Regions from separate parts of the Bradyrhizobium sp. JR4.3 genome, predicted to be linked through region 1. Evidence: predicted binding sites of a transcription regulator. Region 1 holds the regulator's gene; the other holds the start of a gene.
The links. The regulator PhoB, encoded in region 1, activates phosphate uptake and scavenging genes when phosphate is short. The targets are predictions, from matches to a motif close to TGTCATNNANCTGTCAT.
Positions count from the first base shown of each region.

Region 1 (7,544 bases):
GTTCGCTGGTGATCAAGCGGATCGCTTATCGCGCCGCGCGCTCCGGCCTTATCACCGGCGTGCTGCTCGCGACCGCTCGCGTCGCCGGTGAAACCGCGCCGCTGCTGTTCACCGCGCTGTCGAACCAGTTCTTCAGCCTCGGCCTGAACAAGACGATGGCGAACCTGCCGGTCACCATCAACAACTTCGTGCAGAGCCCCTATGCCTACTGGAAACAGCTGGCCTGGAGCGGGGCGCTGCTCATCACCCTGACCGTTCTTGCCCTTAATATTGGCGCGCGCATCCTTGGCGCCGAGAGGACCGCAAAATGAGTGATCTTTCAGTATCGTCGATGAGCGCGGCCGGTGGGCTGCCCCACGCGCCAGTGCTGCCGGAGGCGCCCCCGAAGGTGACCGTGCGCAACCTGAACTTCTATTACGGCGAGCACCACGCGCTGAAGAACATCAACCTGACGCTCGGCGCCAATCGCGTCACGGCGTTCATCGGTCCGTCGGGCTGCGGCAAGTCGACCCTGCTGCGCATCTTCAACCGGATGTACGACCTCTATCCCGGCCAGCGCGCCACCGGTCAGCTGATGCTCGACCAGACCAACATCCTCGACGGCAAGCTGGACCTCAATTTGCTGCGCGCCCGCGTCGGCATGGTGTTCCAGAAGCCGACGCCGTTCCCGATGACGATCTACGAGAACATCGCGTTCGGCATCCGCCTGTATGAGAAGATCTCGAAGTCCGAAATGGACGGCCGCGTCGAGAAGGCGCTGCGCGGCGGCGCGCTGTGGAACGAGGTCAAGGACAAGCTCAACGCCTCCGGCCTGTCGCTCTCCGGCGGCCAGCAGCAGCGCCTCTGCATCGCCCGCACCGTCGCGGTGCGGCCCGAGGTGATCCTGTTCGACGAACCCTGTTCGGCGCTCGACCCGATCTCGACCGCCAAGGTCGAGGAGCTGATCCAGGAGCTGTCCGAGGATTACACGATCGCGATCGTCACCCACAACATGCAGCAGGCGGCGCGCGTCTCCGACAAGACCGCCTTCATGTATCTCGGCGAGCTGATCGAGTTCGACGACACCAGCAAGATCTTCACGTCGCCGACCGACCGGCGCACGCAGGATTACATCACCGGCCGGTTCGGCTAGGAGACGCGACATGGCTTCCGAACATACCGCAAAGGCTTTCGACACCGACCTCCAGGAACTCACCCGCCTGGTCGCCGAGATGGGCGGCATCGCCGAGCGCATGATCGTCGAGTCCGTCGACGCGCTGATCCGCCGCGACGTCCCGCTCGGCCAGCGCGTCGTCGCCATCGACACCGAGCTCGACGCGCTGCAGAAGCGCATCGAGGAGCGTGCGGTGCTCACCATCGCCCGCCGCCAGCCGATGGCGGTCGATCTGCGCGAGATCGTCGGCGCCATGCGCGTCGCGACCGATCTCGAGCGCATCGGCGACCTCGCCAAGAACATGGGCAAGCGCGTCGCGGCGCTGGAGACGGACTTCCATCCGCTCAAGCTGTTCCGCGGCCTCGAGCACATGACCGACCTCGTGCAGCAGCAGGTCAAGTCGGTGCTGGACGCCTATGCCGCGCATGATTTGCCGGCGGCGATGGCGGTGTGGAAGGGCGACGAGGAAGTCGACGCCATCTGCACCTCGTTGTTCCGCGAGCTCCTCACCTACATGATGGAGGATCCGCGCAACATCTCGTTCTGTATTCACCTGATGTTCTGCGCCAAGAACATCGAGCGGATCGGCGACCACGCCACCAACATCGCCGAGACCGTGTTCTACATGATCGAGGGCCAGGCGATCACCGACAAGCGGCCGAAGGGCGACATGACGACCTTCGCCAACACGGTACCGAACACCTGAAGACTTAAGGGAGCGACGACCCGATGGGCGCACGCATTATGGTGGTTGAGGACGAGGAAGCCCTGACCGAGCTTCTCCGCTACAACCTCGAAGGCGACGGCTATGACGTCGAGACGGTGATGCGCGGCGACGACGCCGACACCCGCCTCAAGGAGCACATCCCCGATCTGATCGTGCTCGACTGGATGCTGCCGGGCCTGTCAGGCATCGAACTGTGCCGCCGGCTTCGCACCCGTCCCGAGACCAAGCAGCTCCCGATCATCATGCTCACCGCGCGCGGCGAGGAGAGCGAGCGGGTGCGGGGTCTTGCGACCGGCGCCGACGATTACATCGTCAAGCCGTTCTCGGTGCCGGAGCTGCTGGCACGCGTGAAGGGCCTGCTGCGGCGTGCAAGCCCGGAGCGGCTCGCCACCGTGCTTGCCTTTGGCGACATCGAGCTCGACCGTGACAAGCGCCGCGTGGCGCGATCGGGCCGGCCGATCGATCTCGGTCCGACCGAATATCGCCTGTTGGAGTTCTTCCTGGAGCATCCGGGCCGGGTGTTCTCGCGCGAGCAGCTGCTCGACAGCGTCTGGGGCCGCGACATCTATATCGACGAGCGCACCGTCGACGTGCATATCGGCCGTCTGCGCAAGCTGCTCAATCTCGGCCGCGAACAGGACCCGATCCGCACCGTCCGCGGCGCCGGCTACGCGCTGGATGATCGGTTTGCCAAGGCGGAGCAGGTGTAGGGTTGCAGGCTCGTTTGTTGGCGAGCTGTCCCTGCATTCTCCGATGTCGTCCCGGACAAGCGAGCGAAGCGAGCGCTGATCCGGGACCCATAACCACAGGGAGTGGTTTGGCGAAGACTCAGAGTTACCCCTTTCGCACGACTACTGCGTGCTCGGAGTATGGGTCCTGGCTTTCGCCAGGACGACACTGAAATTATTGAACTGTCTTTGCGCGACGACTTGCCGTGATTACCGCGGACCCGGCTTCACCGGTGCGCGGCGCCGATCCGACGCCGGCTGGTACGCAACACGCGAGTGCTGGGCACAATAGGGCAGGCCGGACAGCGCCCGTCCACCGCAGAAGAAGAAGTCCGGGCTCGAGGGATCGCCGACCGGCCAGTGGCAGGTCGCCTCGTTCAATTCGAGCAGCGACAGCCGCTGGCTCATCGGCACCACGTTGTCGTAGGTGACCGGATCCGGCTCAGCCTCGACCTCGAAGGCCTGCGCCAGCGCGGTGTTGCCGCGCGAGATCGGGCGGCTCACCCGCATCATGTGCTGCGCGGGGCGCGCCTTGCGCGGCCGGGGCGCTGCCGATGATGGGCTCTTGGCGCGGCCCGAAAGACCGAGCCTGTGCACTTTGCCGATCACGGCATTGCGGGTCACATTGCCGAGCTCCGCCGCGATCTGGCTGGCCGAAAGTCCGGCCTCCCAGAGCTTTTTCAGCTGCTCGACGCGATCATCGGACCAGGTCAAAACCGTCATTGCACCCTTTCCCTCGCTGCGCGCCAGCCATCCTGGGGCCTCGCAGCGAATGCCTAAGCCTTCAAAAACCCGTGCCGCCAGAATCCCTTAAGGCTCGCCGGGCGCGTCTTGAACGCCCGAACGTTTACGCCGGTACATAAGGACTTAAAGATCAGAACCACTGCACGAGATGTCGTATCTGACAATCCAAACGCTACAATATGGCGTGACTCCCGCGCAAGAGTCCGCCGACTCGCTTCCACATGTTCCGTGGCTAAATCCCGCAAAATCGGCACCGCAAGACTACGGATTCAGCGTTTCGCGAGGCTTTCCGGGCGGCATTGACACCCGATTCACCAGGCCTAAGATAGTCGCACGTGCCGCCCTCAAGAGGCGGCACGTTTCGTTTTCCGGGCCGGTCGATGGTGCGTTGCGTAATGCACGCTCACACCGTCCGCAACATTCAAGTGACCGTCATGACTAACAGCGCAGCGCCGCATTTGCTCCCCGTTTTCGCCAGGTCCGACCTCGGTTTCGAGCGTGGCGAAGGCTGCTGGCTGATCGCGACCAATGGCGAGCGCTATCTCGATTTCACCTCCGGGGTGGCGGTGAATGCGCTCGGCCATGCCCATCCGGCGCTGGTCGCGGCGTTGCAGGAACAGGCCACGAAGCTCTGGCACATGTCGAACCTGTTCCAGAGCCCGGACGGCGAAAAGCTTGCCGCGCGCCTGTGCAATGAAAGTTTCGCGGACTTCGTGTTCTTCTGCAATTCCGGCGCCGAAGCGCTGGAATGCGTGATCAAGATCGTGCGCCGCTATCACGCCGCGAAGGGCCATCCAGACCGCTATCGCATGATCACCTTCGAAGGCGCCTTCCATGGCCGCACGCTGGCGACGCTGGCCGCGACGGGTTCGGCAAAATATCTCGAAGGTTTCGGCCCACCCATGGAGGGCTTCGACCAGGTCGCGCATGGCGATCTCGAGGCAGTGAAAAAGGCGATCGGTCCGCAGACCGCCGGCATCCTGATCGAGCCGATCCAGGGCGAGGGCGGTGTGCGTTCGGCAACGCCCGCCTTCCTGAGGGCGTTGCGCCAGCTCTGCGACGAGCGCGGCCTGTTGCTCGCCTTCGACGAGGTGCAGACCGGCATGGGCCGCACCGGCGATCTGTTCGCATACCGCCGCCTTGGCGTCGAACCTGACGTGATGTCGCTGGCCAAGGCGCTCGGCGGCGGCTTCCCGATCGGCGCCTGCCTTGCGACCGCGGAAGCGGCGTCCGGCATGACGCCGGGCTCGCACGGCTCGACCTTCGGCGGCAATCCGCTCGCGATCGCGGCGGCGAATACCGTGCTCGACGTCATGCTCAAGCCCGGCTTCTTCGACCACGTGCAGAGGATGTCGCTGCTGCTCAAGCAGAAGCTCGCTTCCGTGATCGACCGTCATGGCGATGTCGTCAGCGAAGTGCGCGGCGAGGGCCTCCTGATCGGCATCAAGGCCGTGGTGCCCTCCGGCGATCTCGTTGCCGCCTTGCGCGACCAAAAACTGCTCACCGTCGGTGCCGGCGACAATGTCGTGCGTTTCCTGCCGCCTTTGATCGTCACCGAAGCCGAGATCGAGGACAGCGTCGGGCGGCTCGAGCGCGCCTGCGCGGCGTTGTCCGGCAACAAGCGGGCGGCAAGCTGATGAGCACGTCGCCCGATAAAACGCCCAAGAAAACACCGAAGCACTTCCTCGATATCAACGAGCTGCCGCTGTCGGAGCTCAAGCGCATGCTGGCCGCGTCCTCCGCGATGAAGGCGAAGCAGAAGGCGCATCAGCCGGTCAGGCCGCTCGAAGGCAAGACGCTGGCGATGATCTTCGAGCGCCCCTCGACGCGGACGCGGGTGTCGTTCGATGTCGCCATGCGCCAGCTCGGCGGCGAGCCGATCATGCTCACCGGCGCCGAGATGCAGCTCGGCCGCGGCGAAACCATCGCCGACACCGCGCGGGTGCTGTCGCGCTATGTCGACGCCATCATGATCCGCATCCTCAATCACGATGCGCTGCTGGAGCTTGCGGCGAACGCCACCGTGCCCGTTATCAACGGCCTGACGCGGCGCTCGCATCCCTGCCAGGTGATGGCCGACCTGATGACCTACGAGGAACATCGCGGCCCGATCGAGGGCAAGACGGTGGCCTGGACCGGCGACGACAACAACGTGCTGGCGTCCTGGGCGCACGCCGCCGAGCGCTTCAAGTTCCAGCTCAATGTCGCGACGCCTCCGGAGCTCGCGCCGAAAAAAGCGATGCGCGACTTCATCAAGGCGACCGGCGCGCCGATCATGCTCGGCACGGATGCCGAAGCCGCCGTGAAGGGCGCCGATTGTGTCGTGACCGACACCTGGGTGTCGATGGGCGACAAGGAAGGCGAGCACCGCCATAACGTGCTCAAGCCCTATCAGGTCAATGCCCAGCTGATGTCGCTGGCCAAGCCCGATGCGCTGTTCATGCACTGCCTGCCCGCCCATCGCGGCGAGGAGGTCACCGACGAGGTGATCGACGGTCCGCAATCCGTCGTGTTCGACGAGGCCGAAAACCGCCTGCACGCGCAGAAGGGCATTCTGGCCTGGTGCTTCGACGCGGTGAAGTAACGCGGGCCGGTGAAGTAGCTTTGGATCGTCGTCCTGGCTTTCGCCAGGACGACACCGAGTTTGCCGTGCTTGCGTACGATCCGTTCTGCATTCCGGATGCAGCCGCCCCCCTTTCAATTCCGCCTTCCGACCCCAGATAAAGCGCCATGGTTTCCCAATCCCCTGACATGAAAACCGGGCCCGAAGGCCCGGTTCGTGCGCCATCCGCGGTTCCGATCGACGACGCCGTGCTGCCCTACGAGGTCGACGCGCTCGACGTGCGCGGTCGCCTGGTGCGGCTTGGTCCGGCGCTCGACGAGATCCTGACCAAGCACGATTATCCGGCGCCGGTCGGCAAGCTGCTCGGCGAGGCCATCGTGCTGACCACGCTGCTCGGCTCGTCGCTGAAGTTCGAGGGCCGCTTCATCCTCCAGGCCCAGACCGACGGTCCGGTGTCGTTCCTGGTTGTGGACTATCAGGCGCCGGATCGCCTGCGCGCCTATGCGCGTTACGACGCCGCGCGCCTCGGCGAAGTCCAGGATTCCGGCACGCATTCCGGCGCGCTGCTGGGCCACGGTCATCTCGCCATGACCATCGACCAGGGCCCCGACATGAGCCGCTACCAGGGCCTGGTCGCGCTCGACGGCGGTAGCCTGGAAGATGCCGCTCACGAATATTTCCTGCGCTCCGAGCAGATCCCGACCCGCGTGCGTCTCGCCGTCGGCGAGGAATGGCGTTCGAACGACGGCGGCAAGCATCGCTGGCGCGCCGGCGGCATGCTGATGCAGTTCCTGCCGAAGGCGCCCGAGCGCGCCCGGCAGGCCGATCTGCATCCCGGCGATGCGCCCGAGGGCGTCGAGGTCCATGCCGTCGCTGAAGACGATGCCTGGGTCGAGGCGCGCTCGCTGATCGAAACCGTCGAAGACGTCGAGCTGATCGATCCCGAGCTGTCCGGCGAGCGGCTGCTCTACCGTCTCTTCCACGAGCGCGGCGTGCGCGTGTTCAATCCGCTGCCCTTGAAGGCGCAATGCTCCTGCTCGCGCGATGCGGTGGCATCGATGCTGAAGAGCTTTTCGTCCGACGACCGTGCCGCAATGGTCAAGGACGACAAGGTCGTCGTGACCTGCGAGTTCTGCAGCTCGGTGTACGAGTTCACACCGGATGAGGCGGGCGTCGAGGACGCGTAGCGCGGTGCCGTAGGGTGGGCAAAGCGAAGCGTGCCCACCATTTCCAGCGCTAGTTCAACACACGCTTGTTGTCCGGGCTGTCCAGCGAGAACGTCGGCACGTCGATCTCGAAGCGTTCGCCGCTTGCGCTGACCATCTGGTAGCGGCCGGTCATGAAGCCCGAGGCGGTCGTGAGCGGCACGCCGGAGGTGTATTCGAAGCGTTCGCCGGGCGCGAGCGTCGGCTGCTCGCCGACGACGCCCTCGCCTTTCACCTCCTGCTGCCGGCCGGTGGCATCGGTGATGATCCAGTGCCGCGTCTTGAGCTGCACGGTCTCATCGCCGGAATTGGTGATGACGATGGTGTAGGCCCAGAAATAACGGGAGCGGTCGGCCGACGACTGCTCCGGAACAAAGTTCGGCTCGACGGTCACTTCGATCTGGCGGGTCACGGCGCGGTACAT
Region 1 covers NZ_JBEPQF010000008.1:225,107-232,650, reverse strand. The annotation lists gene pstA (phosphate ABC transporter permease PstA) at 1-311, shown strand, start outside; gene pstB (phosphate ABC transporter ATP-binding protein PstB) at 308-1,132, shown strand; gene phoU (phosphate signaling complex protein PhoU) at 1,143-1,859, shown strand; gene phoB (phosphate regulon transcriptional regulator PhoB) at 1,883-2,590, shown strand; gene ABIB91_RS16035 (GcrA family cell cycle regulator) at 2,819-3,331, opposite strand; gene ABIB91_RS16030 (aspartate aminotransferase family protein) at 3,787-4,989, shown strand; gene argF (ornithine carbamoyltransferase) at 4,989-5,936, shown strand; gene ABIB91_RS16020 (Hsp33 family molecular chaperone) at 6,083-7,102, shown strand; gene apaG (Co2+/Mg2+ efflux facilitator ApaG/CorD) at 7,152-7,544, opposite strand, start outside.

Region 2 (7,544 bases), on a different contig from region 1:
ACTGCGACAATGGGAGGAGCTGCCGCTGACGGAATCGGTGAATTTGAGCGTCAAGGTGTTCGGCGAGTCGTTCCTGACGGACGAGCCGACGCGACTGATGGGCGCGTTCGTGAATCGGAAGCGGTAGGGCCATCAGCAACGATGTCATGCCCCGCGAAGGCGGGGCATCCAGTACGCCGCGCGCCATCGGTTCAGTCACAACTGCCTCGGCGTACTGGATCGCCCGCCTGCGCGGGGCATGACAGCAAGTTGTGGGACAACCTCGTCCGATCGAACGAGCAAATCTCATCTGAGCCACGACAATTTCTCATGCCGGACGCGGTTGCATTTTTTGCGCCGCATCATATGATGATCATAATCTTACATACCCGACATCATAGGGAGTCTCCACCATGGCCGAAGCCGCCGATCCCGTCGTCATCGTCTCCGCCGTCCGTAGCCCGCTCGGCCGCTTCATGGGCGAGCTGTCGCCGCTCCCCGCGCACAAGCTCGGATCGCACGTGATCGGCGCGGCACTCGAGCGTGCCAAGCTTGCGCCGGAGAAGGTCGACGAGGTCTTCATGGGCTGCGTCCTTCCCGCGGGCCAAGGCCAGGCCCCGGCGCGCCAGGCTGCGCGTGCCGCCGGCTTGCCCGACGCCACCGGGGCCACCACCGTCAACAAGGTCTGCGGCTCCGGCATGAAAGCGACCATGCTGGCGCACGACATCATTCGCGCCGGCTCGGCCGAGATCGTCGTCTCCGGCGGCATGGAAAGCATGAGCAATGCGCCGTATCTGCTCGCCAAGGCGCGCGGCGGCTACCGCGCCGGCCACGACCGCATCATCGACCACATGATGATGGACGGCCTCGAAGACGCCTACGAGACCGGCCGCTCCATGGGCGATTTCGGCGAGGCTACCGCCGAAGCCTATCAGTTCACCCGCAAGGACCAGGACGCCTATGCGATGGAAACATTGGGCCGCGCGCGCAAGGCGGTCGAGGGCGGCGCGTTCAAGGCCGAGATTGCGCCGATCACGCTGAGCGAGAAGGCAGGTCCCCGCATCGTTGCCAATGACGAGCATCCGCTGAAGGTCGATCCCGCAAAGATCCCGGGGCTAAAGCCGGCGTTCCGCGCCAACGGCACCATCACGCCGGCGGCCTCCTCCGCCAACGCCGACGGCGCCGCCGCGCTGGTGCTGACGAAGCGCTCGCTCGCCGATCGCAGCGGCCTGCCGGCTCTCGCCGAGATCAAGGGCCACGCCACCCACAGCCAGGAGCCGCAATGGTTCACCACGGCGCCGATCCCGGCGATCCGCAAGCTGCTCGACAAGATCGGCTGGAGCGCCGGCGATGTCGATCTGTTCGAGATCAACGAAGCCTTCGCCGTGGTGGCGATGGCGGCCCAGCGCGATCTCGGCATTCCCCGCGACAAGCTCAACATCAACGGCGGCGCCTGCGCGCTCGGCCATCCCATCGGCGCCACCGGCGCACGGCTGATCGTGACGCTGCTGCATGCGCTCGAGGCGCGAAACCTCAAGCGCGGCGTGGCGGCGCTCTGCATCGGCGGCGGCGAAGCCACCGCGATCGCGGTGGAGCGCCTGACGCACTGACGTGAAAGTCCGGAAATGAGGGAACTCCGTCATTTCAGACAGACGGGTCCCGTGCCATCCTGCAAACTCGCGCAGGTGTTTCAAATCCTGCCCATCAAGATTGAGGCCCAATGATCTCGAACTGGCTCGCGGCAACGCTCGGCCGCCGCAATATCCACTACGGCTGGGTGATGGTCGGCGTGACCTTCCTCACCGCGCTGATCAGCGCCGGCACGGTCGGCGCGCCCGGCGTGTTCATCGTTCCGCTTCAGAAAGAGTTCGGCTGGAGCACGGCGGAGATCTCCTCGGCGCTGTCGATCCGCTTCATCCTGTTCGGACTGATGGCGCCGTTCGCGGCTGCCCTGCTCAACCGCTACGGCCTGCGCAACGTCACCCTGACCGCACAGCTCATCGTGGTCTCGGCGCTGGTGCTCTCGCTCGGCATGACAGAGGTCTGGCAGCTCGTCGCGCTGTGGGGCGTCGTGATCGGGATCGGCACCGGCATGACTGCGCTGGTGCTGGGCGCCACCATCGCGACGCGCTGGTTCGCGGCGCGGCGCGGCCTCGTCGTCGGCATCATGACCGCGAGCGTCGCCACCGGTCAGCTCGTGTTCCTGCCGCTGCTGGCAAGCCTGACCGAACGTTTCGGCTGGCGGCTTGCGCTCGGTTTTGTTTGCATCGCGCTCGGTGTTTCTGCCCTGGCGGTCCTGCTCGCGATGCGCGACCGTCCGAGCGATCTGGGCCTGCGCCCGTTTGGCGACGAAGGCACCACACCCCTGCCCGCGCCGCCCGTCAGCCATGGCTCGATCACCGGCGTTGCACTCGGCACGCTGCGCGACGCCTCGAAGAGCAGCGCGTTCTGGGTCCTGTTTGCGACGTTCTTCGTCTGCGGTGCATCCACCAATGGCCTGGTGCAGGTGCATCTGATTCCGATGTGCCTCGATTTCGGCATCCCGCAGGTGCAGGCCGCGGGCTTGCTGGCCGCGATGGGCATCTTCGACTTCTTCGGCACCATCATGTCGGGCTGGCTGTCGGACCGCTACGACAACCGCTATTTGCTGTTCTGGTATTACGGCCTGCGCGGGCTCTCGCTGATCTTCCTCCCCTTCAGCGATTTCTCGTTCTATGGGCTCTCGATCTTCGCGATGTTCTATGGGCTCGACTGGATCGCAACCGTACCGCCCACGGTGCGCCTCACCGCGCAGAAATTTGGGCCCGAGCGCGCCAATCTGGTGTTCGGCTGGATCTTTGCCGGCCACCAGCTCGGTGCAGGCACCGCCGCCTTCGGGGCCGGTTTCTCGCGGACGGTCTATCAGAGCTACCTGCCCGCCTTCTTCATCGCCGGCGCGCTCTGCGTGTTCGCCTCGCTGATCGTGCTGACGCTCTCGCGACAACCGAAGCCAAAGCCGCAAGCCGCGATGGCTTAGTACCTGATCGTGGTGGTGACGCCGAAGACCGCGGCGTCACCAATCCGCGCAACACCGCTCGGGTCGTCCGGATTCGGGATGCCGCCCGAGGGACGGAACACATATTGGAAGTACGGCGCGATCAGCCAGCCCGGCTTGATGTGCGCCTCATAGATCATCTCGATCAGGGTCTCGTTGCTGCGCACTGGGCTCTGGATGCCCGTGAAGAATTGGGTATCGACGTCGAGGTTGCGCGCGGAGTTCGAGATGCGCATGTAGGCCGCCGCCACGCCGACGCGATCGAGCGGACGACCGGATACGAAGCCGACAAAGCCGATGCCGCCGTCGAGATAGAGATCGATCAGGTTGCGGTCCGGCGGGCTGTAGGCGATGCGGCCGAACGCGGTGACACCCGGGATCGAGGCCGAAGTGGTGCTCTCCCTGACCTCCGGCGGCCGGTACAGCACCTGCTCGATCACCGCGAAGATACCGTAATTGCCGCGAAGCTTTGCCGGAATGCCGCTGCCGTCGGGATCGGCGATCGACCGCCCATCCGTGGCGAAGCGCTGACTGTCGAACGAGCCATAATGCTTCCAGGCGCCCGGCGTAAAATTGCCGGCGAGCGAACGGCCGCCGATATCGAGGTCGTAGTTGAAGCGGACCTGCCCGATCACCCAAGGCGGGTCGTTGACGCGGAAGGCAAGACCATGATGGTCGCGCAGCTGCGGATCCTGATTGCCCGGGCCTGACGGATCGCCATTGAACACTGCGCCGAACAGGGTGACCTGGTCCGACAGCGCGGCCTTGATGCGAATGCCGGGGACCGCGATCGGCGGCGCCGGGCCGCCGGCCGGGAGGTTCGAGGCCTTGATCGCGGGCCAGCCGAAGGTGCCGTTGATGAAGAGATCGTCGGTCTGGCTGTCGAAAAACTCGACATCGGCGGCCTGCTGGCCGGCCCTGATGTTCAAGCGGTCGTTGAAGAAGCTCTGCTCGAAATAGGCATTGTAGAGCCGCTGGTCCGGCAACGCCTCGATCTCGCTGATGGTCGCGAGATTCATGATGCAGTTGCGACTGAGGCCTCGCCCGTAGATCACGAACGCGTTGGCGTAGAAGCGGCCGCCGCTCCAGCCGACCAGCTTGTCGAGATCGGCATCGACCGAAAGATCGAGCCGGCCGAAATGGATAGCGCCGCGCCTAACGCCGCCGGACAAATTGCCAATGTTGTCGGCGATGTAGGCGGCGCCGAAATTCAGGCCCTTGTTGGCGAGGCCGTCATGCCACTCGTTGAACCATTTTGGAGCTAGCCACTCCGCCGCGTTCTCGTCCTTGGCGCCGGCCAGCGCGCTGGTGCTCGCGATCGTCCAGGCCAGCACAATCGCGGCCGCATTTCGCAGCGGAAATAGATGTGCGGTCCCGATCACGGCTGATACCGACCGGCGTGCTTTACTTGAAGATACCGGTACGCCGCATGAAGAGATAGGCCGCGCCGACTGACGAGGCCATCAGGAGAGCCGCCCAGAAAAATCCACTCTCGACCTCGGTCAGAGGCAGGCCCTTGGTGTTCATGCCGAAAATGCCGGTGATCAGCGTCGGCGGAAGCAGCAGCGAGGTCACGATCGAGAGCGTGTGGAGGTGGTTGTTGCTTTGCTCCTCGTTCTTGAAGCGCAGCTCCTCCTCGAGCAGGCGGCTGCGTTCGCGCAGCTCCACGATGTCGTGGTCGAGGCCGTCCAGCCGCTGCGCCAGCTTGCCGGCCTGGATACGCAGGTCCGGCGAAAGGTGGTCGGTGTTCTTCTGGTCGAGGCGATGGAACAGCGTACGCAGGCCGGTGAGCTGGCGATGCAGCCTGACGCAGGTCCGGCGCAGCCGGCCAAGATTGCGGCGCATCTCCGGCTTGGCCTCGTCGGCCAGAATCCGCTCCTCGATCTCGTCGATCTCCTGACCGAGCTTATCGGCCATCCTATCAAGCGTGTCGGCGACCTCATCGACGATCTTTTCGAGGAGATGGGCGACGTTGTCGACGCGGTAGCCGCCTTCGAGCACCCGGCGTGTCGCATCCGCCGAGCACAGCGCCTGATGGCGGCCGCTGATCAGGAGCCGCTCGGTCATGGCGAAGCGCAGGAACGCGGTCTCCTCCGTCGCGCTGCCGATGTCGCGCACGAGGTCGGAGAACACGCCGTAGACGCAGTGGTCGATGACGTGAAGCTGCTGGAAGGTGTCGTTGGACAGCAAGAGCTCGCGCGCGAGCGGCGGCAGCTGTGACGCGGCGATCCACGGCCGTGCGCGCGTGTCCGTGAGGTTGAAATGCAGCCAGAGCCGGCCGTCATGACTGAACTCGATCGGCTGGTCGATCGGCAGCGCCTCGGCGCCGCCGTCGCTGTGGAGGCGGAATGCCCACACCAGGCCGGGAATGCAAGGCACGGAATCCGATATCGCGCTGACAAGCTTAGCCGGCTCGGCCATACCAACTCCCACCGTCAACGAATGCCCCGCTCCGGAAGATGGCTGACGGCATCTTCCGGACCTTCGCGGGTACTCAATTACGGCATTGTTACAGTTTGATGATGACGCCCTACTCGGCGGCCAGCCCGGTAGTGGCCAACTCGGCTTCCCTGATGTAGTCGTGCACGACGCGGCCGAACGGCAGCGTCAGGTCGGCGATGTAATGATGCGCGCCGAGGCAGCGGCGGACCGGGAAATCGGCGACGGGCGCATTGACATGCGGCACCAGATGCAGCCGGCCGGGCCCCATCCAGGAGCCCTTCGGCACGATGTCGATGAGGTTGATCGCGACCAGTTGGCAGATCTCGAGGCGGCCGTCGACGCCGGGGATCATCTTCAGATTGATCTGCGTTTTCGACAGCGTCGCCCGGGTCAGATCGCCGTTGCCGGCCATGCTCTCGTGCTTGTAGCCCATCGTGCCCATGGCGACGAGTTGGCCGGCATATTCCAGCGTGCCCGTCAGCGTGTCTTTGACGATCTCGAGTTTGGGATGAGCGTATTTCTTGGGAAAGCCCCATATCTCGCGGCCGGCGGCGATCGGCGGATCATCGTCCAGATACATCTGCGAGACGAAGTTGACCTCCTCGCCGTGCAAGCGCGCGGGGATGACGAGGCCGGACTCGGTGTAGCTGCCGAAGCCGGAGGAGTCCGGCATTCTGATCCATTCGTAGTGCACGACCGGCTGGTCAATCGGCTCCAGCGGCTCCGGCAAGCCGGCGCGGATCAGGTTCGGATCGGTCTCGTAGGTGATGACGAGGAATTCGCGGTCAACAAAGCGATAGGGCCCGGCCGGATAGCTCGGCCCGGCCGCCGGCATGGACGGAAGTCTCAGCAGCTCTTCCCTGCGCATCGCTGGTCTCCTCTAGTGGCGCTCACGTGATGCCCGCCCGGCAGCGTCAGGCGGCGATGCAGATTGCTAGCCGCCGTCATTGACTTCGATGTGAAGGATTTCCGTCAGCCGCACGACCGCAGCCATTCCCAAGGCGGTCATGGTGCATGCAAGCGATGCATCGGCGCCAGAATGTCATCACGCCGTCACCGCCCGACGCAATCGTTTGGCCTCTGTCATTGAAGCATGATCTCCATGCTTGCCAGGAGGCACACCATGGACGCCCGAACGTCGCAACCGGCTCATCAGACGCATCAGCCTCCCGCACGAGGCTGGCGGCCCGAGCGCTGCGACCGCGTTGCGCTGGTGCTGCAAGGTGGCGGCGCGCTCGGCGCGTACCAGGCCGGCGTCTACCAGGCGCTGCACGAGGCCGGCATCGAGCCCGACTGGGTCTGTGGCGTCTCGATCGGCGCGATCAACTCCGCCATCATCGCGGGCAACAAGCCGGAGAAGCGGCTCGAGGCGCTGCGCATCTTCTGGGAGCGCATCACCAACCGCAAGATCTGGCACTACACGCCTGACGGAGACATCTTCCGCCAGTGGCGCAATCTCACCAGCGCGTGGATGACGTCGGCGATGGGCCAACCGGGCTTCTTCAGCCCGCATCAGGTCAATCCCTGGCTGAGCCCGGTCGGCGCCCGGACCGCCACCAGCTATTACGACACGATGCCGCTGAAAGAGAGCCTGCTCGAGCTCGTCGACTTCGACCTCATCAACGAGAAGAAGGTTCGCTTCGCGGTGGGCGCCGTGAACGTGCTCTCCGGCAATTTCATCTATTTCGACAATTCCCACGACGAGATCGAGCCGGAGCACATCATGGCTTCCGGCGCCCTGCCGCCGGCACTGCCGATGGTGCGGATCGGCACCGATCATTTCTGGGACGGCGGCATCGTCTCCAACACGCCGCTTCAGCACCTGCTCGACCAGGAAGACGCGCTCAATTCGCTGGTGTTCCAGGTCGACCTGTTCAGCGCACGCGGCGTGCTGCCGCGCTCGATCCAGGACGTGATGGCCCGCCACAAGGACATCATGTATTCCTCGCGCACCCGCCACAACACCGACGTCTACCGCCGCACCCACAACCTCAAGGTCCTGCTCTACAAGGCCTTGGCCAAGCTGCCCGACGAGCAGCTCTCCGAGGAGGAGCGCAAACTCAAGTCGAGCCTGCGCCACATGCCTGAG
Region 2 covers NZ_JBEPQF010000006.1:254,162-261,705, reverse strand. The annotation lists gene ABIB91_RS13165 (enoyl-CoA hydratase) at 1-127, shown strand, start outside; gene ABIB91_RS13160 (acetyl-CoA C-acyltransferase) at 393-1,589, shown strand; gene ABIB91_RS13155 (MFS transporter) at 1,700-2,995, shown strand; gene ABIB91_RS13150 (carbohydrate porin) at 2,992-4,395, opposite strand; gene ABIB91_RS13145 (transporter) at 4,418-5,434, opposite strand; gene ABIB91_RS13140 (acetoacetate decarboxylase) at 5,544-6,323, opposite strand; gene ABIB91_RS13135 (patatin-like phospholipase family protein) at 6,579-7,544, shown strand, end outside.
Region 2: the regulator PhoB is predicted to act here: its motif matches at 6,496-6,512, upstream of ABIB91_RS13140 (acetoacetate decarboxylase).